Regions from separate parts of the Roseateles sp. 22389 genome, predicted to be linked through region 2. Evidence: predicted binding sites of a transcription regulator. Region 2 holds the regulator's gene; the other holds the start of a gene.
What was found. Region 2 encodes FliA, which starts transcription of late flagellar genes. Its sites were predicted from a motif close to CTAAAGTTTNNNNNNNNNNNGCCGNTA; they were not measured.

Region 1 (14,256 bases), on a different contig from region 2:
GGCTCAGCGGCACGCTGGGCGCCTGGGCCGGCGCGGCGCTGTCGGCCCCGGCGGTGCCGGCAGCCGGAGCGGCCTGCTGCGCCGCGGCAAGCAGCGCCTCGAAGCTCGGCGTCGGGCCCTTGGCGGCGCCGTCGGCCATGGTGATCTCATGCGCGCCGCCGGCGGCAGCCTGCAGGGTGTCGGTCCGGGTCGACGCGTCCGCGCCGTCCGCGGCGCCCGGCTGGCCGGCCGCGGCCTGGCTCAGCTCGCGCTGGAGCTGCTGGCGCTCGCGCATCGCGTCGCCGGTGGTGAGCGGCTTGCCGTGGGCGTGGGCGCCGCCCGGCAGGGCCTCGCTGCCGGCTTCGTCGCCGGAGGCGCCGCCGCGTGCCGGCTTGGGCTCGGCCGGGGCTTCGCCGCGCAGCATCGCCAGGATCTGCTCGGCGGAGGTGGCGCCGCTGTCCTTGGCTTCCTTGGTGGCCTTGCGGTCCTGGCCTTCGGCGTCCTGGCCGGCCACGCGCTCCGAGCCTGCGGTGTCGGAGGCGGCGGTTGCCGTGGCGTCCGGCGCATCACTGGCATCGGCCGCATCGCTCTGATCCGCGGCGTCCGCCGGGTTGGCACGGTTCGCCGCGCTCGCACGGGCCGGCGCCTTCGCGTCCTCGGCCTTGTTGACGCTTTGGCGGGCCGCGGCATTGCGGGCGGTCAGCTTGTTCTCTTCCTTCGCGGCGGTGTTCTCCGGCGACCGGGCGGGCGGGGTGGCCGGCCGGGGCGCGGGCGCCGATTCCTGGCGCTGGGCCTGCTGGCGGGCGTCGAGCTGCTGGGCTTCCAGCTGGCGGGCCTGCTGCTGCGACTGGGCCTGCTGGGTCGCCAGCTGCTGCGATTGCAACTGCGCCATCGTCGAGCGGGCCGACTGCGCCGATTGCTGCTGCAGCTGCTGGTTGCTCTGGTTCAGCAGGCGCGAGAAGTCGGCCGAGCCGCCATCCTTGCGGCCGGCGGGGGCGGACGGCATCGCGCCGAGGCCGCCCGGCAACGCGGGGGTGTTCTGGATCTGCGTCATGACGGGAAAAAAGGGTTCCGGCGACCGGATCGCGCTCAGGCGACCAGGCGCGACATCGGGTTGCCGCCGCGCGAGGCCGCGCGGGCGGCCTGCTCGTCGGTGGCGCGTTGTTCCTGGCGCATCTGAGTGCGCAGCGTCTCGGCGCGACGGCGCTCGATCAGCTTGCGGACCGAGGCGACACGCAGTTCGCGCTCGCGCAGCAGGTCGCGGGCGGCGCTCAGGCGCTGGTCGGCGTAGTCGGCGATGCCGCTCTGCTGGCCGATCGCCTGGTCCAGCCGTTGGCCGAAGTTCTGGTAGCAGCCCAGCAGCTGGACCGTGGTCCGCTGCGCGAATTCCTGCGACCAGCGGCTGCGGTAGTCCGTGCGGTATTGCGCCAGTTGGTCATGCTGGTTGCGGGCGGCGTTGGCACGCGCCTGCGCCTCCTGCAGATGACGCAACGCTTCATCGCGCTCGGCCTCCGCGCGTTCGAGGAGAACGGTCAGGGCCTGCAAGTTGGAACTACTCATGTCGATGACCTCGCTTCACGGATGTCGGCAGCTATCACGCAAAGTTGAGTGTGGCGGTCAACTGGTTGAGGCAATCGTTCAAAGAAGCGGGGGAATGCATGTCTTGTTGGAGCAATCGGTCCATGTCGCCATGCAGGCGCACCGCCAGGTCGAGTTCGGGATCGTGCCCCGGCTGGTAGGCGCCGAGCTGGATCAAGTCGCGCGCCTTGTTGTATTTCGCGAGCAATTGCCGGAATCGGCGCGCCAGTTCGACGTGCCGCTTGTCGGCGACGCTGGTCATGACGCGCGAGATCGAGCGCTCGACGTCGATCGCGGGGTAGTGCCCGCTCTCGGCCAGTTCGCGGCTCAGCACGATGTGGCCGTCCAGGATGCCTCGGGCCGCGTCGGCGATCGGGTCCTGCTGGTCGTCGCCCTCCGACAGCACCGTGTAGAACGCGGTGATCGATCCCTCGCCCGCCAGGCCGTTGCCGCTGCGTTCGACGAGTTGCGGTAATTTGGCGAAACAAGACGGCGGATAGCCCTTGGTTGCCGGCGGTTCGCCGATGGCGAGCGCGATTTCCCGCTGCGCCATCGCATAACGGGTCAGCGAGTCCATCAGCAGCAGCACATGCTGGCCGCGATCGCGGAAATGCTCGGCCACCGCGGTCGCGTAGGTCGCGCCCTGCATGCGCAGCAGCGGCGGCGCATCGGCCGGCGCGGCGACGACCACGCTGCGGCGCAGGCCTTCCTCGCCCAGGATGTCCTCGATGAATTCCTTCACTTCGCGGCCGCGCTCGCCGATCAGGCCGACGACGATGACGTCCGCCTGCGTGTAGCGGGCCATCATGCCCAGCAGCACCGACTTGCCGACGCCGGTGCCGGCGAACAGGCCCAGGCGCTGGCCGCGGCCGACGGTCAGCAGCGAGTTGATCGCGCGCACGCCGGTGTCCAGCGGGCGGCGGACCGGGTCGCGGTCCATCGCGTTGATGGGGCGGCGCACCATCGGTTCGTCGCGGACGTCCACCAGCGGGCCGCCGCGGTCCAGCGGATGGCCCTGCGGGTCGACGACGCGCCCCAGCAGGCCGTCGCCCATGGGCAGGTGCAGGCCGCGGTCCTCGTCGCGGCGCCAGGGATGGCGCTCCTCGCCGAGCACCGGCCCGTGCAGCGCGGCGGGTCGCGGCAGCACCATCGCGCCGCTGGCCAGGCCCTGGATCTCATCGGTGGGCATCAGGTAGGCGCGGTCGCCGGAGAAACCGACCACCTCGGCCGTGACCGGGCGCTGGCCGCGGCGCGGCGCGGCGGCGGTGGAGGGCATGTGGATCTCGCACACCGAGCCCACCGGCACCTTCACGCCGGTGGCCTCCAGCACCAGGCCGGCCACGCGCACCAGCTTGCCCTGCGGCTCCAGCGCCGGCGCGTTGCCGGCGAAGGCCTGCAGGTCGTCGAAGTACTGGGCCCAGCGGTCGGTGCGACTGCTCATGGTTCGCGGTCCCCGCTGTTCTGGTAGCCGTGCGGCAGGCCGCCGTACTGGCTGGGGGTCGGATCGTTGCGGAAGTCCAGGCGCGCTTCCTGGGCCACCTCGGCGGCGCTGCGGCGGTCCTCCCAGACGGAGGCCTGGCCCAGCGCGCCGACGGCGGACTGCCAGCGCGCCGGCAGCGAGGCGTCGACGCTGCAGATGTCGGCGTCGACCTTGACGCCGCCCCGGGCGATGGACGGGTCGGGAATGACCTGCGCCTCGCGGGCGCGCAGCTCCTGGCCGGCGCCGTCCAGCACCAGCGGCAGGTCGTCCGGATGCACGCGCACGCGGACGTGGCGGGCGTTGATCAGCAGCGCCTCGACGGCGTCGTGCGCCACCCTGGAGACCAGCTCCGGCGCGGTCGACAGCTCGTTGCGCACGACCTGGCGGGCGAGCTCGACGGCGGTGCGGGCCAGCGCCTCGGCCATGCCCTGCTCGATCGCGCTCAGGTCCTGGTCGAAGCTGGCGACCAACTGCCCGACCTGCGCGCTGATCTGCTTGGCGAAGCTCTGCTTGAACGCGTCCAGCGCCGCCATGCCGTCGCGGTAGCCGTCCTGGTAGCCGGCCTGGCGGGCCTGCTGCATCAGTTCGTCGATGCTCGGACCGGGGGGCGGCGGCGGGGGCGGGGGCTCGACCGGCGCGGGCGCGCTGACGGAGGGCTTGCGCGGCGGCGCGGCGCCGTCCAGCGTGCCCGGGTTCCAGGCGGCGAAGCCGGACAGTTCCTCGCGCGGAATGATGCGGCTGTAGGTGTTGCCACGCGGCGCGTCGCCCTCGGGGCGGGGCGGCGGCGGGACCTGGCGGGGCGGGCGGGTGACCATCGGTTCGGGTGTCGGTCGCTATCGAGGGCGTCGAGGGGGCGTCGGGTTTACAGGAACTGGTCGTCGCCGCCGCCGGCCAGCACGATCTGGCCTTCGTCGACGAGGCGGCGCACCACCTTGAGGATTTCCTTCTGCTCGGCCTCGACCTCGGACAGGCGCACCGGGCCGCGCGATTCCAGGTCCTCGCGCAGCGTCTCGGCGGCGCGGGTGGACATGTTGCGGAAGATCTTCTCGCGCAGCTCCGGGCCGGCGCCCTTGAGCGCGACGATGAGCGACTCGGACTGCACTTCCTTGAGCACCGCCTGGATGCCGCGGTCGTCGATCTTCTCCACGTCCTCGAAGGTGAACATGTTGTCCATGATCTTCTGGGCGAGGTCGGAGTCGGCTTCGCGGATGTAGTCCAGCACCGAGGCCTCGACGCTGGTGCCCATCATGTTGATGATCTCGGCCGCGGTCTTGACGCCGCCCAGGTTGGACTTCTTCATGCGTTCGCCGCCGGCCAGGATCTGGCCCATGACCTCGTTGAGGTCCTTGAGCGCCATCGGCTGGATGCCGTCCAGCGTGGCGATGCGGATCAGCACCTCGTTGCGCTGGCGCTCGGTGAAGACGCGCAGCACCGAGCTGCTCTGGTCGAAGTCCAGGTGCGACAGGATGGCCGCGACGATCTGCGGGTGTTCATTGCGCAGCAGTTCGGCGACCGAGCCCGGGTCCATCCACTTCAGCGACTCGATCGAGGACACGTCCGAGCCCTGCAGGATGCGGTCCAGCAGCAGGTTGGCCTTGTCATCGCCCAGCGCCTTGCGCAGGACGGAACGCACGTACTCGTCGGTGTCGCTGACCAGGGTGCTCTGCGACTCGGCGACGAGGTCGAACTTGTCCAGCACCTTCTCGACGCGGTCGCGCGGCACGACCTTCATCTTGGCGATGGTCTCGCCCAGCTTCTGCACTTCCTTCGGCGACAGGTGCTTGAAGACCTCGGAGGCCTCTTCCTCGCCGAGGGACATGAGCAGGATGGCCGCGTCTTCGACGCCTTTGTCGTCCATGGTGATGTCTCGCTATCGATCCTGAGGCAGGGTTCCCGGCAGCGCCGCTCAGCGGCGGCCGCCGGCCGGGGAGGTTTCCAGCTCTTCGCCGTTGACCCAGGCGCGCATGATGTTGGCCACCGCGACCGGGTTCTCCTTGGCCAGCAGGCGGGCCCGCTCCAGCTTGTCGTTGGAGATCGGCGCCTCCAGGGCCGGCAGGCCACCGGGACCGCCCAGCGCCAGTTGCTCGTTCTCGACCACGCTGAGGCCGTTGTTCCCGGCAGTGTCGTCCTTCTGTTCGGCCGGCGGCGGGAAAGCCGCCTTGAGAGCAGGGCGAACCAGCCCGAACACGGCGATCAGCGCGATCAGTACCAGGGCGGCCGGCACGGTGGCATCGCGGGCGATGTCACGCAGCCAGGGCTGCTGCCACAGCGGCACGTCGGCGGGCTCGACCTTGTCGGACACGAACGGGGTGCTGATCACCTTGACCGAATCCCCGCGCTCCTGCGAGAAGCCCAGCGCCTCCTTGACCAGCGAATCCAGCTTCTGGATCTCGGTCTCGGACAGCGGCTGGCTGGAGGTCTTGCCATTCTTGTCGGTGACCGTCTTCTGGTTGACGACGACCGCCGCGTTCAGCCGGCGGACCTGGCCGATCGCGTTGCGGGTGACGCGCACGGTGCGGTCCAGCTCGAACTGCGTGTCGTTGTTGCGGCGCATGTTCTGCGTGCCGCCGGATTGACCGGCCGGCTGCAGCGGCTGAGCCTGGCCGTTGATCGGCGCGGCCGCCTGCGGGGGCACCTGGTTGGTGGTGGCGCCCGGCACGCCGGTGGGCACGCCGGCGGTGCCGCCGGACTGCTCTTCCGAGGTCAGGCGGCGCACCGCGCTCTGGGTGTTGGGGCCCTGGTTGGGACGGTATTCCTCGGCGGTGGACTCGACCTGGTTGAAGTCGACGTCGGCGGTGACCGTCGAGCGCAGGTTGTCGCGGCCGACCACCGGCTCCAGCAGCTCGGCGATCCGCTTGTTCAGGTTGGCTTCGACCTGCTGCTTGTACTGCAGCTGCTGGCTGTCCAGGCCGGTGGCGTTGCCGTCGGGGTTCTGGGAGAGCAGGGCGCCGGTGCTGTCGAGCACGCTGACGGCCTTGGGATTGAGTTCGGGCACCGACGAGGACACCAGGTGGACGATGCCGGCGATCTGGGCGCGGTCCAGGGTGCGGCCACCGCGCAGCGTCAGCATGACCGAGGCGCTGGGCTTCTGCTGTTCGCGGAAGAAGCCGTTCTGCTGCGGCATGGCCAGGTGGACGCGCGCGTCGGCGACGTCGGCCATCGCGGTGATGGTGCGGGTGAGTTCGCCCTCGAGGGCGCGCTGGAAGTTCAGGCGTTCGTTGAACGCGGTCTGGCCGATGGACTGCTTGTCCATCAGTTCGAAGCCGACGATGCCGCCCTTGGGCAGGCCGGCCGAGGCCAGCTTCATGCGCAGGTCGTAGACCTGGTTGGCGGGGACCATGATGGTGCCGCCCGGCTCGTTGCGGTAGGGCACATTCATCTGCGCGAGCTGCGCGATGACGGCGCCGCCGTCCTTGTCGGACAGGCCGGAGAACAGCGGGCGGAAGTCCGGCTTGGCCGTCATCATCGACATCGCCACGATCACCGCGAGCAGCGCGGCGACGCCGCCGCCCAGCATCAGCTTGCTCTTGGTGGGCATCGCGGCCAGGCGCTGGGGCAGGCCGGCCGGTTTGGCGGTCTGCTGCACCTCGGGGAGTCCGGCGGCGGGGCTGCTCAGGGCGTTGTCCATGGGGGTGTACGGCTCGGGTCGAACGATCGGCGGGGTGCGCCCAGGCGGACGCCTCGGCACAGGTCAGGATTATTTCGATCGGGGCCCTCAAGAATGTTCGGAACAGGCCGAAGAAGCCCCCCCAGTTCGGAGCTATGGCCGGCGGCGGCCTCCGTACGATGCATGCCGTGGACCTGAAACTCAAACCCTTCGACTTCGCCAGCGCGGTGGCCCGTGCCGGATTGACCCCCCAGGGTCAGCCGGTGGCCAAGGCCGCGCCCGGCGGCACCAGCTTCGCGGATGCGATGAGCTCGGCGCTGAAGTCGGTCAGCACGCAGCAGAACGAGGCGTCGCGGCTGCAGCGGGAGGTCCAGCTGGACAACCCGACGGTGAGCCTGGAGGAGACCATGGTCGCCATGCAGAAGGCCCAGATCGGTTTCCAGGCGACGCTGCAGGTGCGCAACCGGCTGGTGTCGGCCTACTCGGAAATCATGAACATGCAGGTCTGAGATCGCCACGACGGCGCGCATCGGCGCCGATCGGGCGTGAAAAAGCCGCCCCAGGGCGGCTCTTGTCATTGGCGGACCGGATCGGCTGTCCGGACCCGCCGGTGCGCCGACGCGGGTCGGCAGTGGGTCGGATCGACCGCTTCAGCTGCTGCGACGCATCAACCGTTCCCGCTTCTGCGCCTGGTCGATGAAGACCTGCAGCGCGCGGGCGGCGGTCGGGGCCAGCGAGACGAAGGCGCAGCCGGCCTGGTGCGGAGCGCCTTGTTCGCCCTGCGTCAGATGCTGGACCCGCAGCAGCGTCGCGAAGCTGACTTCGCGCTCGAGTTCCAAGGTGCCGGTGATCTCCTGGCCCGCCTGCGGCACCGGCACCACGTGGGCCGGCCAGTGCAGCGCGACGCCGCCGGCGCTCACGTTGACCACGCGGATCCGGGGCAGGTCGGCGTCGGCCAGTTTCAGCGCCGGATACAACTGCCCGGCCGAGGCCACCCGGTAGGCCTGGCGCCGCTGGAAGCGGTACAGCCGCAGCGGGACCGGGGCGCGCAGCACCTCGGCGCCGTCCCCGCGGATCGCGACCAGCCCGGAGAGGTCGAACTGCAGCTTGATCCGGTCCAGGTAGGCGGTGGCCACCAGCTCGTCGCTCGCCAGCACCGGCGCCAGCGTGTCGCCGGCCCGCGGCGCTTCCATCGTCAGCATGCCGCGGGGCGTATCGAGGGCGCGCAGCACCGTGTGGATCGCCTCGCCCGCCGGAGTGGACAGCTGCAGGCGCGCCTGCGACTGCAGCAGCTCGCGCAGCCAGTTCATGATCTCGCCGGGCGCGTCCAGCCGGTAATCGGCGTCCGCGGCATCGGCGGGAGGGGCGGGGACTTTCAGGTCGCTCAAGGCCAGCATCCGGCTGCAATCGTTCAGAAAAATTCTCCCGCATCCCCCAAGGCAAACGCCGCGCCGCCCCCATCCGTTCGAGGGGCCGGTCGCGGCGCTGGCGGACGATCCGGGGCCGGTCGCGTGACCGAAGTCTCGAATCGCCGGGGCGGTCGATCGCGGCGAGACCGGCGCAGCGGTCGTCGGAGCGATCGTCGGGCCGGTCAGTGCACCGTCTTGGATTTGCCCTTCATCAGCTGGTCCAGGTCCTCCAGCCAGGGTTCGGCCAGGTGGCGGATCTCGGCGTCGTTGACGAGGATGCGCTGCATGATGCGGGTCTTGAGCTGCGCCTCGTCGGGGCCCAGCTGCTGGCTGCCGGCGGCGTGCTTGAGCTGCGAGATCAGCAGCACGCAGGCGCCTTCGAGCTTGACCACCTCGTCCCAGTTGCCCGAGCGGGCGGCGCTCAGCATGTCGGCGCTGGCTTGCTCGATGGCTTCGTAGTAGCTCAACAGTTGGGTGCTCATGAGGCGGTCCGGAGTGGTCGGGGCGGCGTGGGCGGCGGGGGCTTGGGGCTTGGCGGTGTACTTGGACATGGAACTTCTCAAGTCGTCAGGCTGGAGGGGAGCGGGGCCGGATCAGGCCGCGACGCGTTGTTCGGCAGCGGCCGGGGCGATGCTGGCCCAGGCTTCGCGGATCGGTTGCAGCAGCTTCACGCATTCCTCGACGGCGACGTCGTCGCTGCGCAGGTTGGCGTGGGTGAGCCGCATGCAGATGTAGGCATACAGGTCGCGCAGGTCCATGGCCAGCTCGCCCGACTCCAGATTCAGGGCCGCCTTCAGGCCCTCGTCCAGGATGCGGACCGCGCGGCTCAGGCTGCGGTTCTTGGCGTCGACATTGCCGGTGCGGATCGCGCCGATGGCTTGCGTCATCGAATCGAAGGCGCCGTCCAGCAGCAGAGTCACCAGGCGGTGCGGCGAGGCCGTCATCACGTCCGTTTCCACGCCGACGCGGTTGTACATGCTGCTGGCGCGTTGACCGTGGGAAGCGAAGGGGGAGGAGTTGCCGTACATGATGTGCTGCTGGGGTGTGCTGTAGTGCTTGAATCAGTTTTCGGCCCCCGCTGGCCCAACTTGAGCCTCCCCCGTGTCGAATTTGTCTCGAAATTCTGCGCGCCTGGAGAAAAACAAAAGCCTCCGTGAGGAGGCTTGTCGGCGGTCTTTTCGAAGCGCCGGAGAAGGGCGGTCGCGACGGTCCAGTTCCGAGGGCGATCCGCACCCCGCACCGATCACGCCGCGCCCGCGGCCTCAGCTGCTGCCCAGCATGCTGGTGATCTTGTTGACGTAGCTCTGCATGTCGTTGAGCTTGGCCATCTGCGTGTCCAGCGCCGTGTACTGGGCGCGCACCCGCTTCTCGTAGGCGGCGGCGCGGTCGTTGAGCTCGTCCACGCGCTTGTTGTTGGCGGTCACGCGCGACTGCAGCCCGGTGGTGCGGGTGGTGATGGAGCCGTCGAAGCCGGTGACCTGGTCGGCGAAGGCGCGCCAGCGGGTGGCGATGCCGTTGTTGTTCGGGTTGGCGGTGTCCACGCCCATGAACAGGTTCTTCAGGTCGCTCATGCTGCCCAGCGCGCTGGTCAGCTTGGTGTCGTTGACCTTGATGGTGCCGTCGGCGCCGATGTCCAGGCCCAGGTCCGACAGGCGGCCGAACTTGCCGCCCAGCGTGCTGCCCGCGGCGGTGATGTTGCGCAGCTGGCTCTGCAGGCCCACCGCGGTGCTGTCGCCCTGCAGCGCGCCGGCGGTCTTGTTGGCGTCGTCGTACTTGGTGTCGTTGCGCATCAGCGTCATCAGGCTGTTGTACGACGTGACGAAGTCGTTGATCGCCTTCTTGACGCTGTCCTTGTCCTGGCCGACGGTGACGGTGGACTGCCCGGTCTTGAGCAGGTTGATCGTCAGGCCGTCGACGGCGCCCTCGATGTTGTTGGAGGCGGAGCTGATCGCCAGGCCGTTGATCGTGAGGTTGGCGTTCTTGGCCGCGGTGTTCTGCGTCATCGACGAGATCGAGGCGGTCGGGTCGTAGGCCAGCGCGGACAGGCCGCTGGCGTCGGCGCCGTTGCCGTCGTCATCGGCGGTGGTGATGCGGAAGCCGTTGGCCTCGCCGGTGTCGCGCGAGCGGATCACCAGGCGCGAGCCGGTCGCGTCGGTGACCACCGAGGCCAGCACGCCGGCGCCCGAGGCATTGACCTTGTCGCGGATGTTGGCCAGCGTGTCGGTCGACGAGATGGAGATGCTGACCGGCGTCGCGCCGTCCTTGCTGGTGAAGGTGGAGTTGTTGGTGCCGCTCCACTGGCCCAGTTCGATGGTCATCGAGCCCGAGCCCACCGTCGCGTTGTTGGCGAAGCCCTTGCTCGAGAGCGACTGCGCCGAGGCGAGGTTGGCCACGTCCAGCGCGTAGGAACCGGCGCCAGAGCCGGCGCCGGCGATGACGGTGGCCATCGTCGTGTCGGAGGAGGTGGCGGTCAGCGCGGACCAGGTGGTCGGATTGGCCAGCTTGGCGGCCGCATCGCGCATCGCGCTGAAGGCGCTCTTGATCTTGCCGTACTCGGAGATCTGCGACTTGATGGTGTCGGTGCGCGACTGGAGGTCGGTGATCGGCTGCTTTTCCAGCGACACCAGCTTCGTGACGATGCTTTCGACGTCCAGACCGCTGCCCAGACCCGCGGAGGTGATGCTTGCCATCGTGCGAACTCCCTGTGACCGTGTTCCGGCTCCCTGGCCGGAAGCCCCATGCGCGACAGGGCCTCGCGTGATTGGCGTGAGGCCCTGTCCTGCATATCGGCGTCAGGCGATCCGACTTTAGGACGGAGGCCTGGCGCTTTGATTGCGTTTTTCTATCAACCCTTGAGCAGCGACAGCACTTGCTGCGGCAGCTGGTTGGCCTGCGCGACCATCGCGTTGCCGGCCTGCTGCAGGATCTGCGCCCGGCTCAGGTTGGAGGTCTCGACCGCGAAGTCGGCGTCCATGATCCGGCTGCGGGCGGCGGTCTGGTTCTCATAGGCCACCTGCAGGTTGGAGATCACCGCGTCGAAGCGGTTCTGCGTCGCGCCCAGCGTCGCGCGCTGGCTGTTGACGGTGTCCAGCGCCGTGTCGATGTTGGCCACCACGGTGGCGATCGCCGCGGCGTCCGCGGTGCGGTCGATCACCGCGCGGCCGGCGCCGCTGGTGTCCGAGCCGGAGACCTGGGTGATCGTGGTGTCGGCCGACATGTTGGGCGTCGTGACGGTGATCTCGTCATTGGACGTGGTGTTCGGCCCGACCTGGAAGGTCTGCGGCAGCGACGCGTCCTGGCCCAGGATGTACTTGCCGTTGAAGGTGGTGCCGGCGGTGACCCGCTGGATTTCCTTGGCCAGTTCGCCGAATTCCTTGTCCAGCGAATCCTTGTCGCTGTCCGCGTTGGTCGCGTTGCGGGCCTGGATCGCCAGTTCGCGCATCCGCTGCAGCGAATCGGCCACCTTGCCCAGCGCGCCTTCAGCGGTCTGCGCCAGCGAGATGCCGTCGTTGGCATTGCGCATCGCGACCGACATGCCGCGGGCTTGCGCGTTCATCCGTTCGGCGATGGCCAGGCCGGCCGCGTCGTCCTTGGCGGAGTTCACCCGCAGGCCTGAGGACAGGCGCTGCATCGAGGTCGCCAGCGACGACTGCGACGAGTTCAGATTGCGTTGCGCGTTCAGCGAAGCAATGTTGGTGTTGATGGTCTGTGGCATTGATGCACTCCTGCGGAGATCCTGTCCTGGCTGCGATCCCGGTTAGGTGGGTCGGTTCCCGACCTCGCCTGCCGATCCTCGCTGCGCCATCGCAGTCATTGTTCGGATCTGCCGGTTGGACCGGTGGTCGAGCGGTACTTCATGCTCGATGGATGCCATTGTGCGAAAGCTGCCACCCCGTCGATGGGCCGATTAACGGGCGGAAAACCGTCCATTACGAAGCCAATGAAAGAAGGCCCCGCACCAGTCCCGGGGGATGGTGCGGAGCCTTTGGAAGGCCGGCCGCGAGGACCGGCGCTTGAGGAGTCAACCGGGGAGGGCGCCGGACGGCGCCCGCGTGTGGGGATCAGCTGCGCAGCAGCGACAGCACTTGCTGCGGGAGCTGGTTGGCCTGCGCCACCATCGTGTTGCCGGCCTGCTGCAGGATCTGCGAGCGGCTCAGGTTGGCGGTTTCCGCGGCGAAGTCGGCATCCATGATGCGGCTGCGGGCGGCGGTCTGGTTCTCCACCGAGACCTGCAGGTTGGAGATGATCGCGTCGAAGCGGTTCTGCGAGGCGCCCAGGATCGCGCGCTGGCCGGAGACCGTGGTGATGGCCGCGTCGATGTTGTCGATCACCGTCTTGAGCGAGTCCGGCGTCGAGGCGCTGTCGATCACGCCGCCGGTGACGGCGGTGATCGTCGCGTCGTTGGTCATGTTGTTCGTGACCACGTCCACCGAGTCGTTCGCGCTGGTGTTGGCGCCGATCTGGAAGGTCTGCGTGCCGGCATCGGCGCCCAGGATGGCCTTGCCGTTGAAGGTCGTGCCACCGATGACGCGGCCGATTTCCTGGCCCAGCTGGGCGTATTCCTTGCCGATCGAGTCCAGGTCGGAGGTCGTGTTGGTCGCGTTGCGGGCCTGCACCGCCAGTTCACGCATGCGCTGCAGCGAATCGCCCACCTTGGACAGCGCGCCTTCGGCGGTCTGCGCCAGCGAGATGCCGTCGTTGGCATTGCGCACCGCGACGTTCATGCCGCGCACTTGGGCGTTCATGCGTTCGGCGATCGCCAGGCCGGCGGCGTCGTCCTTGGCGGAGTTGACGCGCAGGCCGGAGGACAGGCGCTGCATCGACACCGACAGCGAGGACTGCGAGGACGACAGGTTGCGCTGGGCGTTGAGCGATTGCAGGTTGGTGTTGATGATCTGAGCCATGATCCATTCCTTTTGAATTCAGAGACCTTCACGGTCTCGGTCGGACGTTTGAAAAACTGTCCGACTGAGCCGGACCACGTGGCCCTTGCTGTTGACTTGCGGACCCGTTGATGCAGTTATCGGGCCGGCAGGGAATGGACTTGAGGCCTTCTTGAAAAGAAAGCGTGTAACCGCCTGTCCCAGGCGTGAAGTCGTGCCATGGCGGGCGAGCGCTTCTCTTTCACCACCCGCGCGGGATGGGGAAAGAGAAGGGGGACCGAAGTCCCCCTCGCGGGCGTCTGGCTGACGAGGATCAGCGCAGCAGGGCCAGCACTTGCTGGGGCGCCTGGTTGGCCTGGGCGATCATCGCGTTGCCGGCCTGCTGCAGGATCTGCGCGCGGCTCAGGTTGGCGGTTTCCGAGGCGAAGTCGGCGTCCATGATCCGGCTGCGGGCCGCGGTCTGGTTCTCGACCGAGATCTGCAGGTTCGACACGATCGCGTCGAAGCGGTTCTGCGAGGCACCCAGCTTCGAACGCTCGCTCGACACCGTCTTGATCGCCGCGTCGATGTTGTCGATCACGGTGGCCAGGTCGGTCGTCGTCGACGCGTTGGTGATCGCGCCGCCGGTCACGCCGGTGATGGTCGTGTCCGTGGTCATGTTGGTCGTCGTGACGTCGACCGAGTCGTTGGCCGTGGTGTTGGCGCCGATCTGGAAGGTCTGCGTGCCCGAATCGCCGGCCAGGATGGCGCGGCCGTTGAAGGTCGTGCCGCCCAGCACGCGCTGGATTTCAGAGCCCAGCTGCGCGTATTCCTGACCGATCGAGTCCAGGTCGGAAGTGGTGTTGGTCGCGTTGCGGGCCTGCACCGCCAGTTCACGCATGCGCTGCAGCGAATCGCCCACCTTGGACAGCGCGCCTTCGGCCGTCTGCGACAGCGAGATGCCGTCGTTGGCGTTGCGCTGGGCCACGTTCATGCCGCGGACTTGCGCGTTCATGCGGTCGGCGATCGCCAGGCCGGCGGCGTCGTCCTTGGCGGAGTTGACACGCAGGCCCGAGGACAGGCGCTGCATGGAGACGGCCAGGGAGCTGGCGCTCGTGCTGGTGTTGCGCTGGGCGTTGAGCGACAGCAGGTTGGTGTTGATGACTTGGGCCATGATTGCTCCTAACAGCTATACGTAAATACCGGCAAAAGCGCCGAACCACACATGAGCGCCTGAGTCCTCCGATCCTCCAGCCCGCCGTGAGGCGAACCGGCCGAGGATCTCGGATGCTCCTGCTGAACCTGCCGGGCCATTTCCCGGATCGGTCCCAGTCCGACGCT
Region 2 (14,256 bases):
GGTGGCGTCGCGGGTGACCCCGTCATGCAGGGAGATGCCGGCCGGATCCGCGAAGACGGTCGCGCCGGTGTCCTCGCTGAGCCGCAGCGTCGGCGTGGCCGCCGAGGTCAGCAGCTTGAATTCGAGCGATCGCACCTCGCTGTGATTGCCGGCGGCATCGGTCTGGCGCACCAGCACCTTCCAGTCGCCGTCGTGCGTGAACGCCGATGCGGGGATCGCGCCGTCCTTGCCGTCCCGCCAGGTCTGCCCGTTGTCCAAGGAATAACGCCAGCTCGCGTTCGGCTCCAGGCCGGATACCAGCACGGTCGCGTCGCGGGTGACGCGATCGAATCCGCTGGTGCCGGTGTCGTTCATCAGGGCCAGGACAGGCGCGAGGGGCGGCTCGGTGTCCGGCTTGGGTTCGGGCTCGGGTTCGGGCTTGGGATCCGGCTTCGGATCGGGCTCGGGTTCGGGCTTCGGGTCAGGCTTCGGATCGGGTTCAGGCTCGGGCTTGGGATCCGGCTTCGGGTCTGGCTGAGGCTCAGGCTTCGGATCCGGCTTCGGGTCGGGCTGAGGCTCGGGCTTGGGATCCGGCTTCGGGTCGGGCTGAGGCTCGGGCTTGGGATCCGGCTTCGGGTCTGGTTGAGGCTCGGGCTTCGGGTCCGGCTTCGGGTCGGGCTGAGGCTCGGGCTTCGGGTCCGGCTTCGGGTCTGGCTGAGGCTCGGGTTTCGGATCCGGCTTCGGGTCTGGTTGAGGCTCAGGCTTCGGATCCGGCTTCGGCTCGGGCTGAGGCTCGGGCTTCGGATCCGGTTTCTCTTCCGGCTTCGGCTGCTCCGGCTTTGGCGGATCAATGGTGATCGGCGGCGTCGCGCCGGACCCGCCGCCCGACCCGCCCGCCGCTGCCGCGCCGGCAACGCCCAGCAGGCCCAGGCCCGCCGCGAGCATCGCGCTGGATCGGCTGCTTCGCAGCGGGTCGTTCTCGTCGGCCGGCGCGCCGGTGTCGGCGGTGGCAGGCGCATCGACTGGCGCGGCTGCCTCTCCGCTCGGGGCCGGGGTCGCGTCGGCGGGCGTGGCACCAGTCTCGGCAGTCTCGGTCGGCGGTGCGGAAGACTCCGCGGTGGCTTCGGCCTCTTCGTCGTCCCGACGGCGGCCTGGCGCGGCGCGGGTCACCGGGTCGGGGGTGGGAGCCGCCCGTTCCAGCGGTCGGACGGCAGGCGTGGGAACAAAGTGATGAGACATGACGTGAATTGGCTGACCATCGGAATGAGGAGGCGGTCAGTCTCCCGAACCCGGACCTCCAGTTCGATGGTCGAGAAAGGCCAATTCCCGCGGAGCCTGCTGCTCCAACAGAGGAGGCTCATACATCAATCAGCAGCGAGGCGGCGGCTATCGAACGCATCACGAGGTTCTATTTGGATCGGGCGATGCGATGGACTACGGTCTTGTCTGGCTGTGTCGCGAAGGCCCGAAGAGGCCGCGATCACATTCCTTGGGGTCAGTCCTTGCCCCTGTGTGCGGTGGCGCACCATCGCGCGGTTCCTGTCGCGGCCGGGAACCGCGCTTGCCGCCGCGTGCGGGACCGGCGCGGGCGCCCCGTCCACCGGAAAGGGAGAAGACATGACTTCACGCGCACCCCGCCGCGGGGGCTGGCATTGGCCGGCCCTGCTCGGCACCGCCGCCGCGGTGGCCTCCGTGCCCCTGGCCACAAACACCGCGATGGGCGAAACCGCCGCCCCGCCGACCAGCTACATGCCGGTCGTCATCACCGAGGATTTCGACAGCGTCGTCAAGCGCATGAGCGCCGCGAAACCCGGCCTGGCGCGGAAACATGCGGACCTGCTCAACGAGCGCTACGACCTGGCCAACCGCCCGTCCCCGGGCGCGACGATGACCAAGGGCAAGGCGCTCCAGGACGGCGTGCGGGTCCGCCTGCCGCGCGGCGTCACCTGGGACCAGCTGGCGGCGATGAGTCCGGACGACATCAAGGCCAAGGACCTCTTCCCCAAGGGTTTCCTGCCGCTGCCGCATCCGAACCATCCCGAGGGCGGGATGGTCTTCCCGAAGTTCCACATCGACGAGATCCGACGCCAGGAGATCGACCGCGACCTGACGCGCTTCGATCTGGACTACGACCTGCCCGACCACTTCCTGCCGGAGTTCCCGGCGCCGATCTTCCTGACGACGCGACCCGACCTGGGCGACGTGTCCAAGGGGGAGCTGGTGACGATCAACAACTACTTCCGGCTGTTCAACGGCGTGCTGAACCCGAAGCAGCTGGAAGGCGTGCGGCTGCTGGTGACGCCGTTCCCGCAGCAGCAGTTCAACCAGACCGACGACCGGCGCACGCTGAAGCCCAGCCGCGGGGTGGCGTGCCTGGACTGTCATGCGAACGGCCACACGAACGCGTCGACGCACCTGGTCGGCGACATCCGGCCGCAGCCGTTCCGGCACCGGATCGACACGCCGACGCTGCGCGGGGTCAACATCCAGCGGCTGTTCGGCTCGCAGCGGGCCTTGAAGACGGTGGAGGACTTCACCGAGTTCGAGCAACGCGCCGCGTACTTCGACGGCGATCCGGTGATCGCGACGAAGAAGGGCGTGAACGTGCTGGAGCGCGGCAGCCAGGTGCACTTCATGGCGGAGTTCCAGGCCCTGCTGGACTTCCCGCCGGCGCCGAAGCTGGGCATCGACGGCAAGCTCGATCCGAGGAAGGCGTCGCAGCAGGAACTGCGCGGACAGCAGCTGTTCTTCGGCAAGGCGACCTGCGCGAGCTGCCATGCGCCGCCGTACTACACGGACAACCTGATGCACAACCTGCGGACGGAGCGCTTCTTCAAGCCGAGGATGATCAATGGGCGCATGGCCAACATGGATGGCCCGATCAAGACCTTCCCGCTGCGCGGCATCAAGGACTCTCCGCCCTACCTGCACGACGGCCGGCTGCTGACGCTGGAGGATTCGGTGGAGTTCTTCAACCTGGTGCTGGAGACCCAGCTCACCGAGCAGGAGAAGAAGGACCTGGTGGTGTTCTTGAAGGCGTTGTGAGCCGGCGCCGCCTAGCCCCTCGGGGGCAATAGCGCCAAAAGCGCGGGCACCACCCGTTCCAGCACGGAAAGCGCGCCCGCGACGTCTTGAGGCGTCGCGGGCACCCCCTGGTACTGGTCGTTCCTGAGATCGCGGATCGCGTCGAGTTCATCGAATGTGCCGGTGGACAGGGCCGCGTAGGCACATGCCGCCTCAAGCGCCTGCACGTGATGCCCGTCGGCCGAGGTGCAGCGCCAGCCCTTCGCGCACAGCAACGCGAAACTCAAGTTCAGCATCGCGTCATAGGCTGCGCCGAGACGCGTCGTGCTGGAGTTGCTCTCGCGGAAGGCGTCGGCCACCTTGCCTTCGGAGATGGCGATCCAGCCACGGATCGCCTTTGCATTGATCGGCGCCTTGCGGAAGACCTTGCTGCCTTCCCTGTAGAAGTCCTCTGGCTTACGGAGCATTCAGCGATCCTTTGAGCTCGATGGTCGGGTGACCGAGGATGTCGAGCACAAAGGGATTGCGTTCATCGCGTGCCTGCCGCCAGTCCTCGGGCGCATAGACCAGCACGTTGACCGCCCGCTTCAGCGCGCGGCCCGCTGGTTTGAAATGGGCCTGAGCTTGGAGGCGCGAGAGGTCGGGGGTCAAGACGAGAAGATCAACGTCGCTGTCGACATGCATGTCGCCGCGTGCCGCCGACCCGAAGATGGCAGCGGCGTCCACCTCGCCTTTCATCGTGGCGAGGTGTTCCCGCATCACGCGAACAAGATCGCTGTCCTGCATGACGAGCGCTCGCAGCGGCGCAAGGCCTGGATCGGTGGAGGCCTGAAAGACGTTCTGCCCACGGATCGTCTTGCGCTCCACCAGCCCGACATCGGTCCAGCGACGCAGCCATCGCGAAGCGTTGCTGGGATCAATCGCGGCGGCGGCGGCCAGTTCGCGAGTGCCGAATTCGCGCTCGGCCTGCTCATAGAGACAGCGAAGCGCCCGATAGCGAGCGGCACCGCCCACCAGTTCATTCATCAGTTGAGTATTCATGGCTCAAACCAGCGAGATCCGACCGTTGCCGATTAGGCCACGAGCATTTCCTATTAGGCAACGCGTATTGTCTATTAAGCAACAGATGATGCTTAAACGGCAACACCGGAACGATGCATGAGCTCGCCCAAGCTCACCGCTGCATCACCACCGTCACCGCGTAAAGCAGCAGCCCGATCACGCCGCCCACCAGCGTGCCGTTGAGGCGGATGAACTGCAGGTCGCGGCCGACGCTCAGCTCGATCTGGCGGACCAGGCTGCGGTCGTCCCAGGACTTCACCGTCGACGCGATGTGGCGCGTGACGCCCTCGCGCATGCCGCCGACCATGCGACCCGCGGCCGACAGCACATGCGCGTTGATCGCCTCCACCAGCGACGGGTCCCGGCTCAGCCGGTCGCCGAGCCCGGCGAGCGAATGATCCAGGTGCCGCATCAGCACCGAGTCCTCGCGCTGCAGGTCGCGCTCGATGGTGGCGCGGACTTCGGTCCAGACGCCGTCGAGGTAGGCGCGCACGTCGTCGCTCTGCACGACGCGGTCCTTCATCGCGTTCACCTCGCGCGCGAACTCCGGGTCCTGGCGCAGGCGCTCGATGAATTCGTGGATCCAGTCGTCGAACTGCCGCCGCACCGAGTGATCGGGCTGCGACAGCGCCGTCTGCACTTCCTCGACCAGTTGCAGCGCGAGCTTGTCGGACAGGCTGTCGGCCATCTTGTCGACGTTGGCGATCGTGTCGACGAGGGAGGTTGCCTTCGGCCACTGCGCGCGGGCGAACTTCACCAGCCGCGCGGCGACGAGCATCCGCACCTCGGGCGTGGCGAGGTAGTCGCGCAGCTTGGACAGGGCACCGTCGAGCACGTCCTGGTGACGGCCCGACTTGGTCAGCACGTCCAGCACCGAGGCGGCGGTGGCGGTGGCGTTCCATGACAGCGCCCGGGCGACGAGGAACTCGCCGATGGCGCGGCGCACCGCCTGCTCGTGAAGCAGCGAGATGCCCTCGATGGCCATGGCGCGGACGGAGCCGGTGACCTGCGCGAGGTTGGCCGGCTCGCGCAGCCACTGGCCGAGGCGCTCGGCGGGGTTGAGGATCTCGAGCTTCTGGAGCAGCACCTCGGGATGCAGGAAGTTGTCGCGGACGAACTCGGCCAGGCTGTCGGCGATGCGGTGCTTGCCCTGCGGGATGAGCGCGGTGTGCGGGATCGGCAGGCCCAGTGGATGGCGGAACAGCGCGACGACGGCGAACCAGTCGGCCAAGCCGCCGATGGCGGCGGCTTCGCAGAAGGCCTTGAGCCAGGCCCAGGGCCCCTGGGCCCCCATCACGAGGCTGACGGCCAGCCCGGCCAGTGAGGCCAGCAGGCAGCCCAGCGCGACCAGCTTCATGCGGCGGAGGTCGGCGGCGCGGGGGTCGGTAGGTGCGGGGGAGTCGATCAAGGGCATCGGCGACGGGGCAGCAGGATTGATGCCTGGGGCAGCCTGCCGGCGGAGCGATGGACCGGACCTTGTATCACCAGCGCAGGGCAAAAGATGTTTCGGACACGCTCCGGGTGCTCGTCAAACAGAGCGGAATCCGACTGGCACAGGTCCATCGATTCAACATCCGCTCCGACGCGATTCAACTTATTGCCGGCGGGCTACATCGCCAAGTCATTGTCACCACTAAAGAATTCCCGTCAAATTCAACATATCGAATTCGCCCATTTCACTTCCTACGCACATGGCGACCTTTCTGGACCATCCGCTGAGGCTCCTCAATCCCAGCTTCTCGTCGCCGCTGCTGGACGTCCTCACCGACCTGGAACACCTGCGACGACTCCAGCTCAACGGAACGACGCCGCCGATGGTGTTCATGCAACTCAAGCAGGTGTTCCATCTGCTGGAGAGCCTCGCCTCGGCCCGCATCGAAGGCAACCACACCACGCTGGCGGACTACGTGGAGACCAAGTTCGGGGGGCCCGCGTCGTTGCAACGTGCCGATCAAGAGATCGACTCGTTGCGGGAAATCGCCAACATCGAGCATGCGATGGACGAGATCGACGCTGGGCTCGAGCCCGGCTCCGCGCTGAGCCAGCACTTCATCCGCGGTCTTCACGCGATGACGGTCGATGGTCTGGAGCGCGAAGGCGACAAGACGCCAGGGGCCTACCGGAGCGGGTCGGTCGGCATCGCGATGTCCGAGCACGCGCCCCCGGATGCCGTCCGGATCGGGGCCTACATGGGAGAGTTGGTCGACTTCGTCAATCGGGACGACCAGCGCAAGTACGACCTGATGAAGGTGGCCCTCGCGCACCATCGCTTTGCCTGGATCCATCCGTTCGGCAACGGCAACGGCCGCGTTGTGCGTCTCTTCACCTACGCGCTCCTCATCAAGTACGGATTCCGGATGACCGCCGAGGATGGACGTCTATTGAATCCAGCGGCGGTGTTCTGCGCTGACCGGGAGAAGTACTACGCGATGCTTTCGTTGGCAGACAAGGGGACGGATGTCGCGCTCGAGACGTGGTGCACCTATGTGTTGACCGGTGTGAGAGACGAGTTGAACAAGGTCGATCGTTTGGCCGATTACCGGAACCTCACGGCCGAGATCCTGCTTCCCGCGATCGCCCACGCGCGCGAACGGCAATGGATCACCGAGCAAGAGGAAAGCGTTCTGAAGGTTGCCGTTCTCCGGAAGGTCGTGAGGTCGGCCGACCTCGCCGATGCCATGCCGAAGAGTTCACCGGCTCAGCGCACCTATCAGATTCGCAAGTTGCTCGCGAACGGGATGCTCCAGCCCACCCATCCGGAGGCGCGTCAGTACACCATCGGATTCAGCAACAGCACGCTGCTGCGCGGCGTGATCAAGGCGCTGACGGACCAGGGCTTCATTCCGCGTGCCGTTGTCGCGTGATCGAGTCAGTACGAAACGCTCAGCCCAACTCCACCGGCATCGAAGCCGCCGTGACCGGCGACACCGTGGCCCAGCCCAGGACGGCATACAGCGCGGCGCCCGCCTCGGTCGCCACCAGCACGCCATGCCGCGCCCCATGATCGAGCGCGCCGTTCGTCAACGCCGCCATCACGCTCCGCCCGAGTCCCCTTCTCCGATGCGCTTCATCGGTCACGATCTGGTCGAAGGTGGCGAAGGCGCCGTCGAGAGCGGCTTGACCGCTCGCCGCGAGATCGTCGTCCTCGGTGAGGACGGTCGCCCGCAGCAGCGCGCCGACCCGTTCGATTTGGATGCGGTAACCCGCTGCGAGCGACTCGGCGCTGCGTGCGAGCGCGACGCTCATCAGGAACTCCGGGGCGTGGATCTTCCAGTCCTTGGAGAGCAACGGCGACACGCTCTCCATCGGCGCGCAGACCTTCAGCCAAATGCCGGCCGCAGACTCATTCGCGACGAGTTGCTCAAGGACCTCGCGATCCAGATGCGGCAGGACGTATCGCGTGGTTTGCTCCGGCTTTCCGACGCGGACTTCCCAATATCCGGCCCGCTGGATCGGCGCTGGCGTATCCCGGGAAATCGCCCAGCCGTAGGTCCAGGCCTGAGCAGCAACGGAGCGCTCGAGGACGCCGGAGTCGAGTAAGCCGGCGGTTTGCGAGGTCGGTGAAAACATCGGGCTGGGATGGCAGTGAGAGGGATGGAGGGGCGTCACGCCGCTTGCAGCGCGCCATGAGATTGGCGAGTGTGCTCCTCCAGCGCGCCAATTTCGACGACGGCGAGATTGCTGAGCGCTTCCCGCACGAGATCCCGGCTCGCGACATGGATCCGACCCCACAAGCACTCCGGGTCTTCCATCGTGACGATGGAATCGCGCAGCAGCGCGGCCAGGAGCGTGAGCCGATCACGCACGTTGAACATCGCGGCGCCGACCGTGATCGAGGGATCGAGCAGCGCTTCAGCGGGATCGCCATCGCGCATAGCGGCCGGCTTGTGCCGTGGCGGAATGACGGACGCCTCCCGCAGCACCATGCGCGTGTATTCGGTGTCGTCGCACAAGGGTTTACGGCTCAGAAGCGGCGTGCGCAGGCGTTTCGCCTTGAAAGGCAGCTTCTTGCGATCGAATTCGACATCGATGTGATCGAGGGCGATTTGCTCGGAGATTCGAAATCCGGTTTCGGCCAAAGCGCGAATGGTTTCTGCGGGGATCATTCGGAGTCCTTCAATAAACAACGTTGAGGGACGTCCACCTTCTAGCCAGATGAGCGGGTGGGCGAGATGTCAAAACACGGTCAAACCAACGTGCGACCTTCCTCGCGGAAAGATCCATCTCGCCCGTAAACGGGCATTCCGAGATGACCGCAGATGGCGGCCACTGATTCAACGGTGTTTTGAGCACCTGGATCCATTCTGGTCCGCGCGACGCCAGGCGCGCAATCACCGCCACCGGTCACCGCCGCCCCACTTGCAAGTCAGGGGACAACCAGTTCCCGCGGCCGAGTTTCACGCCTGAATCAGCGCCGCAACCGCCTTCTCCGCGTCGGATTCAGAACCCGAACGCCAACCTCACCCCACCCCAATGCCTCCCGGCAACGGTGACTGGCGCGGACGCCTCCTTGAGCAGCACGAAATTCCCGCCACCCATATCGCGGCGGTAGGTTTGCAGAAGGAATGGCCGCTGATTCCGGGCGGACGCCAACCCGGTGCGGTCATTGAATATCCGGCGATATCGGCTGTTGGCCGTATTCCAGGCCGTATCCCCGGCCCGCTGCGGTTGGCAATACCGCTTGTTGTGGGTCGCGACATACCCGTTGCGGTCGACCGCGATGCAGAACACCACCTTGTCCGAGAAAGTCAGCACCCGTTCCTGCACCTGCGGGAATAGCTGGTCCGCGATCTGCGTGAAGCGCGTGGTGAACTGCTGGGGATCGGTGCCGGCGATCGGCTGGTAGTGCTCGTCGAAGAGCGCCGCGGTGTCGATCTTGCGTTCCGCCACCGCGCGCTCGAGCAGCGCTGAGATCTCCGCCGCCGCCTCCTGCACCGTCTGGATGTACGGCGAGTCCTCGACCTCCACGCCGCTCGACGCGATCTGCTCGATCATCTGCTCCGACAGCCGCAGGAAGCGGTCGCTGCAGGCGAAGGCCGAGTCGAGCTTGCGCATCGCCTGCTGGATCTCGACACCCAGCTCGCCGGAGCGTGCCGCGAGCAGCTGCGTCGTCGCCTGGCTCTCCTGCGCGGACTTGGCGATCAGGTCCACGTCGACCTCGACATCCGCGAAGGCCTGGTGGATCTTGCTCTGCGCGGCGCCTCCCGCGCCGTCCGCCCGCAGCTCGCGGCTGAAGCTCTCGATCCGCGAATCGAGCGTTCCCACCGTGCCCATGATCGCCTTCGAGGACGCCTCGACCTGCGCCGCCAGGTCCTTGACCGCGTCCGCCACGACGCCGAAACCGCGTCCGGCCTCGCCGGCGCGCTTGGCCTCGACCGACGCGTTGAACGCGACCAGTCGCGTCTGCAGCGCGATCTTCGTGATCTCAGACGCCGCGTCGCTCACCAGCCGCAGCGTGGAGACGATCTCGCCGACCTCGTCGCCCACGCCGGACAGCGCCGTGCGCGCGCGCCCCACCGCCTCGCGGGTCTGGTTCGTCGATTGGTTGATGCCGTCCTGCGCATGCCGGACCTGCTCGAGCTCCGCGCCCAGCGCCTGCATCGCCTGCGCCTGCGAGGTCACGACCTTCTGCGTGTCCTCCAGCAGCCCGCGGACTTCGGCCGCGTCGCGGCCCAGTTTGGACACGCCGCCCGACAGCTCCCGGACGACGGTGGTGGTCTTGCCTTGCATCGTCGGCTCGCGCGGGCCGATCCCGGCGCCGCCCTCCGACGCGTCAGGCGACGCCTTCCCGGCTCGCCTGCGCAATGAGTCCCACATCGGACGCTCCCCCATGGTGTTTGGACCACAAGGACTGCGGCCGCTGTGCGGCCCGTTTTACCAGTCGCGCAGCTTCACGCGCAATCGGGCAATCGCTTGACTGTGCAGCTGGCACACCCGCGATTCGGTCACCTTCAGCACGGCGGCGATCTCTTTCAGGTTCATGTCATGTTCGTAGTACATGGACATGACGTAACCCTCGCGCTCCGGCAGGTTCTTGATGGCCTCCACCAGCGCCTCGCGCATGCGGTGGTCGCGCAGCATCGACATCGGATCGGCCGACTCGTCGCTGACGTGGCGGTCGAGGTAGTCGTCGCTGTCGTCATCCCCGGAGATGTCCTCCAGATAGACCAGCTGCGTGCCGCGTACCTTGCCCAGCATCTCCTGGTACTCGCCCAGCGAGATGCCCATCTCCGCGGCGATCTCCGATTCCTGCGGCGGACGGCCCAGCTTCTGCTCGAGCTTGTGCACCGCGCTCTCGATCGAGCGCTGCTGGCGCCGGTTGCCGCGGCTCATCCAGTCGCTGCCGCGGAGCTCGTCGAGCATCGCGCCGCGGATGCGCTGCGTCGCGAAGGTCTCGAACTGCACGCCCTGCGCCGTGTCGAAGCGCGACAGCGCGTCCGTCAGGCCGATCAGGCCGACCTGGATCAGGTCGTCCAGTTCCACATTGGCCGGCAGCTTGGCGATCATCTGATGCGCCAGGCGGCGCACCAGCGGGCTGTACTGGCGGATCAGCGAGTTGTTGTCGAGTTGACCCTTGGCGGTGTACATCGTCTCGTCTCCCATCCGGGGTCAATGCGCAGCCAGGGTCACGCCTTGCGGGGCGCGACCGGCCTTGGGCTGCCACATCGGCCGCGGACGCAGCGGCATCGCATCGGCGGCGCTGTCCAGCGCCGCGCCAGGCACCGACGCCAGCAGCAGCTCGCGCGCCATGTGACGCATCTCGTGCGTCAGCGGCGCCGTCACCGGCTGGCGGGGATCCAGGCAGGCCCACTCGCGCAGCACCGCGCCGAGGAAACCATCGCCGCAGCTCGAAAGCTGCTGCGCGATCCGCTCGGCCAGGCGCAGCTGCGGATTGCAGGCCAGCAGCAGGCTGTAGACCATCAGGCCCGCCCGCTGCGTCAACCACTTCATGCCGGCGTAGGCGTAGGTCACGCTCTGCACGTCGGTGTCGGCCAGCAGCACCGGTCTCACCTCGCGCGAGACCAGCACGCGGCTCAGTTCGGCCGCGCTGGCATGCAGCAGGATCACGTCCGCGAACGGGGCCGCGTCGGTCACCGCTTCCAGGAACTGGGCGGCCGAGCCGTTGGCGTTGATGTAGCGCAGCGGCAGTCCGCGCGCGGCCAGGAAGGACACCTTGGCCGACAGCGGCTCCACGCACGCCGCCAGGTCCACCGCCGCGAGGTCGGACGGCGCCGAGGCCTGCTCGCCGGCGTCCACCACCAGCGTGTGCAGGCCCAGTTCGGCGAAGGCGGCGCACATGCCTTCGAGCAGCGCGCCGCTGCCCACGACATGCGGATTGCTCACCACCGGCACCACCCGCACCCGCGCGGTGGCGAAGAGGCGTCGCAGGCCGTCGGCCTGGTCCTTGGGAGCATTGCTGAAATCGCGCATTGGGCTGCTCTGTGTCGTCTTACGTGTTGGGTTCCAGCGGTCGTTTCCCTCTGACAGGGAAGCGCCATTGCTGGAGCCGTTACCGGAAGTTTCGCCCCGGGGGCCACCCTTCGACGCGGAATTGAAAGGGGGAAACACCCCGCTTTTCTCTGCCGCTTTCGCCCTCGCTTGCCTCTGGCCCGGCGACTTCAGGCCGTTGCCGGCCTGGGTCGCGCACAGGACAAGTTGACCACCATGAAGCAACGTCGGGTTAACAAAGCCCCAACGACAGAAGGGAAGAGCACGGCTCTTCCCAGGTTCGAGGCGTTCAAGATTGCCACTACCCTCACCCCCGCCCTCTCCCGCAAGCGGGCGAGGGAGTCAGGAGGGGGTGTTGTTCGGTCAGTTCAGGCCCATGGGCGAGGCTGCGCCGGCCGACGCGCCGACGGAGCCGGCGGTGAAGATCAGGTTGACATCGGAGGCGTCCATGCGCCAGGCCGACTGGCCGTGGCTGCGCAGCGCGCGCTGCACCAGGGCCTGCGATGACAGGCGGTGCCAGTCTTCCGGCACGCGCTGGCCGTTGGTGACGCCCAGCACCCGCAGCTTGTGGCGGATCACCGTGTCCAGCGCCGGGGCCAGCTTCACCGCCTCGTCCAGCTTGGACAGGATCACGCCCTGCGCTTCCGCGCCGCGCCAGGCGCCGACCACGTCCTCGATCGTCTCGCCCTGCTGCGCCGCGTTGACGACCAGGATGCGCTTGATGCTCTTGTGCGCCAGCATGTCCAGCAGCTCGGCGGTGCGGCTGTCGCGCTGGGCCGTGCCGGCCGTGTCGATCAGCACCATCTTCTTGCCGGCCAGCAGCTCCAGCAAATCTTCCAGCGAAGCGCGGTCATGCGCCGTGTGCACCGGCACGCCGAGGATGCGGCCATAGGCGCGCAGTTGCTCGTGAGCGCCGATCCGGTAGGCGTCCAGGGTGATCAGGCCCAGTTGGCTCGCGCCGTATTTGGTGGCGAAGGCCGCGGCGATCTTGGCCGTCGTGGTCGTCTTGCCGACGCCGGTCGAGCCGATCATCGCGAACACGCCGCCCTGGTCTTCCAGCGCCGGCATCTGCTCGGCGGTGTGGACGTTGCGGGCCAGCACGTTCGAGGCCCAGGCCTGCGATTCCGATTCCTCGGTCATCGGGGCCGGCAAGCCCTCGACCAGCTTGCGCACCAGCGCGGGCGAAAAACCGGCGTCCAGCAGCTTCTGCGTCAGGCGGGCCTGCGCGGGCTGGCGCTGCAGCTTCTCCATGAAGGCCAGGGCGCCGAAGCGCTCTTCGATCATGCCCTTCATGGCGCGCAGCTCGGACATCATTTCCTGCTCGCGACGCGACGACGCGGGCATGTCGTTCAGCGGATGGCCGCCGAAGCCGCCACCGACGCCGCCCAGGTCGGCGACCGGCTGCTGCACGCGGATCTCGTCGCGCAGCACCGGCGGCACGATGCGCGGCGCGGGCGCCGGAGCGGGCGGCTCGTAGGCGCGCTCGTCGACGCGGCGCGCGCCCAGGGTCTGCATCGCGGCACGGGCGCGCTGGTCGCGCTGCGCGGCCATCGAGGCGACCGATTCATTCATCTGCGCCTGCGCGTAGGCGGCGGGCGCCGGCTCGTCGATCATCGGATCGGGCAGGCCGTTGAGCTCGGCCGAGCGGCGCTTGAGCATGCGCTCGCGCACGTAGTCCTGGAAGGACAGCGTGCTCATGGCCATCGCGTTGACGTCCTCGCCGACCGAGCCGCCGAAGCCGGGCTCGGCGCGCTGCGGGGCCGGCGACGCGGCCAGGCGCTGCTTGAGGGCCTGGCGCGGTTGCGCTTCCTGGCGCTGCGGCTGGGCGGCCTGGCGCGGCGCGGCGGCGGCGCGGGGCGCCTGGGCGGCCACGCGCTCGATCTGCGACATGCCTTCCGGCGCCATCGCCAGCACTTCCACGCCTTCCGGGCAGGGCTTGTTGGAGAGCACGACCGCGTCGTCGCCGAAGGCCTGGCGGACCAGGGCCATGGCTTCGCGGGAATTGCGGGCGGTAAAGCGTTTGACGTTCATGCCGTGCCTCCGATGATGGAGCCGATGCGGATCGTGTGCGTTTCAGGAATCTCGCTGTGTCCCAGGACCTTCAGCCGCGGCGCAGCGCGCTTGAGCAGTCGGGCCAGGGGCGCGCGGATCAGGTCAGGCACCAGCAGGCAGGCGGGCAGACCACGGTCCTCCTGGGACTGGGCGGTCTGGGCGGCACTCCGCGCAAGCGTGTCGGCCACACCGGGATCCAGCGCCGCGCCGTGAGGCGAGTGCAGGGCCTGCGTGACCAGGCGCTCCAGCTCCGGATCGAGGGCGATGACATCCAGTTCCTTCGCCGGACCGTAGATCTGCTGCACGATCGCCGGGGCGATGTGGATGCGGATGCGACGGGCCAGCTCGGCCGGATCGGTGGTCTGCGTGGCGTTCTCCGCCAGGCTTTCCACGATGGAGCGCATGTCGCGGATGTGCACGCCCTCTTCCAGCAGGAACTGGAGGACTCGTTGCAGGGCGGCGACATTGACCATCTTTGGAATCACGTCTTCGATGAGCTGAGGCGCTTGCTTGGTGAGGTGATCCACCAGCTGCTGGGTTTCCACCCGGCCCAACAATCGGGCCGCGTGAACTTGCAGCAAGTGTGAAAGATGCGTGGCCACCACGGTCGCGCAATCAACGACGGTAAATCCCGCCATTTGCGCCATATCCCGTTGCCGCTCCTCTATCCAGACCGCCGGGAGCCCGAAG

Region 1: a site for FliA is predicted at 9,120-9,146, ahead of fliS (flagellar export chaperone FliS). Genes of this name have one in related genera too.

What each region holds. Positions count from the first base shown of each region.
Region 1 covers NZ_JBQEOF010000034.1:2,132-16,387, reverse strand. Annotated here, with positions in the region: gene ACTJKJ_RS26875 (flagellar hook-length control protein FliK) at 1-1,033, opposite strand, end outside; gene fliJ (flagellar export protein FliJ) at 1,069-1,539, opposite strand; gene fliI (flagellar protein export ATPase FliI) at 1,574-2,998, opposite strand; gene ACTJKJ_RS26860 (FliH/SctL family protein) at 2,995-3,852, opposite strand; gene fliG (flagellar motor switch protein FliG) at 3,900-4,895, opposite strand; gene fliF (flagellar basal-body MS-ring/collar protein FliF) at 4,944-6,665, opposite strand; gene fliE (flagellar hook-basal body complex protein FliE) at 6,833-7,153, shown strand; gene ACTJKJ_RS26840 (flagellar brake protein) at 7,295-8,032, opposite strand; gene ACTJKJ_RS26835 (flagellar protein FliT) at 8,236-8,535, opposite strand; gene fliS (flagellar export chaperone FliS) at 8,647-9,081, opposite strand; gene fliD (flagellar filament capping protein FliD) at 9,316-10,743, opposite strand; gene ACTJKJ_RS26820 (flagellin N-terminal helical domain-containing protein) at 10,899-11,768, opposite strand; gene ACTJKJ_RS26815 (flagellin N-terminal helical domain-containing protein) at 12,115-12,957, opposite strand; gene ACTJKJ_RS26810 (flagellin N-terminal helical domain-containing protein) at 13,250-14,089, opposite strand.
Region 2 covers NZ_JBQEOF010000002.1:427,924-442,179, forward strand. Annotated here, with positions in the region: gene ACTJKJ_RS04925 (hypothetical protein) at 1-354, opposite strand, end outside; gene ACTJKJ_RS04930 (hypothetical protein) at 1,597-3,024, shown strand; gene ACTJKJ_RS04935 (hypothetical protein) at 3,036-3,470, opposite strand; gene ACTJKJ_RS04940 (nucleotidyltransferase domain-containing protein) at 3,460-4,044, opposite strand; gene ACTJKJ_RS04945 (DUF445 domain-containing protein) at 4,178-5,422, opposite strand; gene ACTJKJ_RS04950 (Fic family protein) at 5,757-6,929, shown strand; gene ACTJKJ_RS04955 (GNAT family N-acetyltransferase) at 6,949-7,635, opposite strand; gene ACTJKJ_RS04960 (hypothetical protein) at 7,671-8,171, opposite strand; gene ACTJKJ_RS04965 (methyl-accepting chemotaxis protein) at 8,506-9,795, opposite strand; gene ACTJKJ_RS04970 (RNA polymerase sigma factor FliA) at 9,940-10,653, opposite strand; gene ACTJKJ_RS04975 (MinD/ParA family ATP-binding protein) at 10,675-11,496, opposite strand; gene flhF (flagellar biosynthesis protein FlhF) at 11,878-13,545, opposite strand; gene flhA (flagellar biosynthesis protein FlhA) at 13,542-14,256, opposite strand, start outside.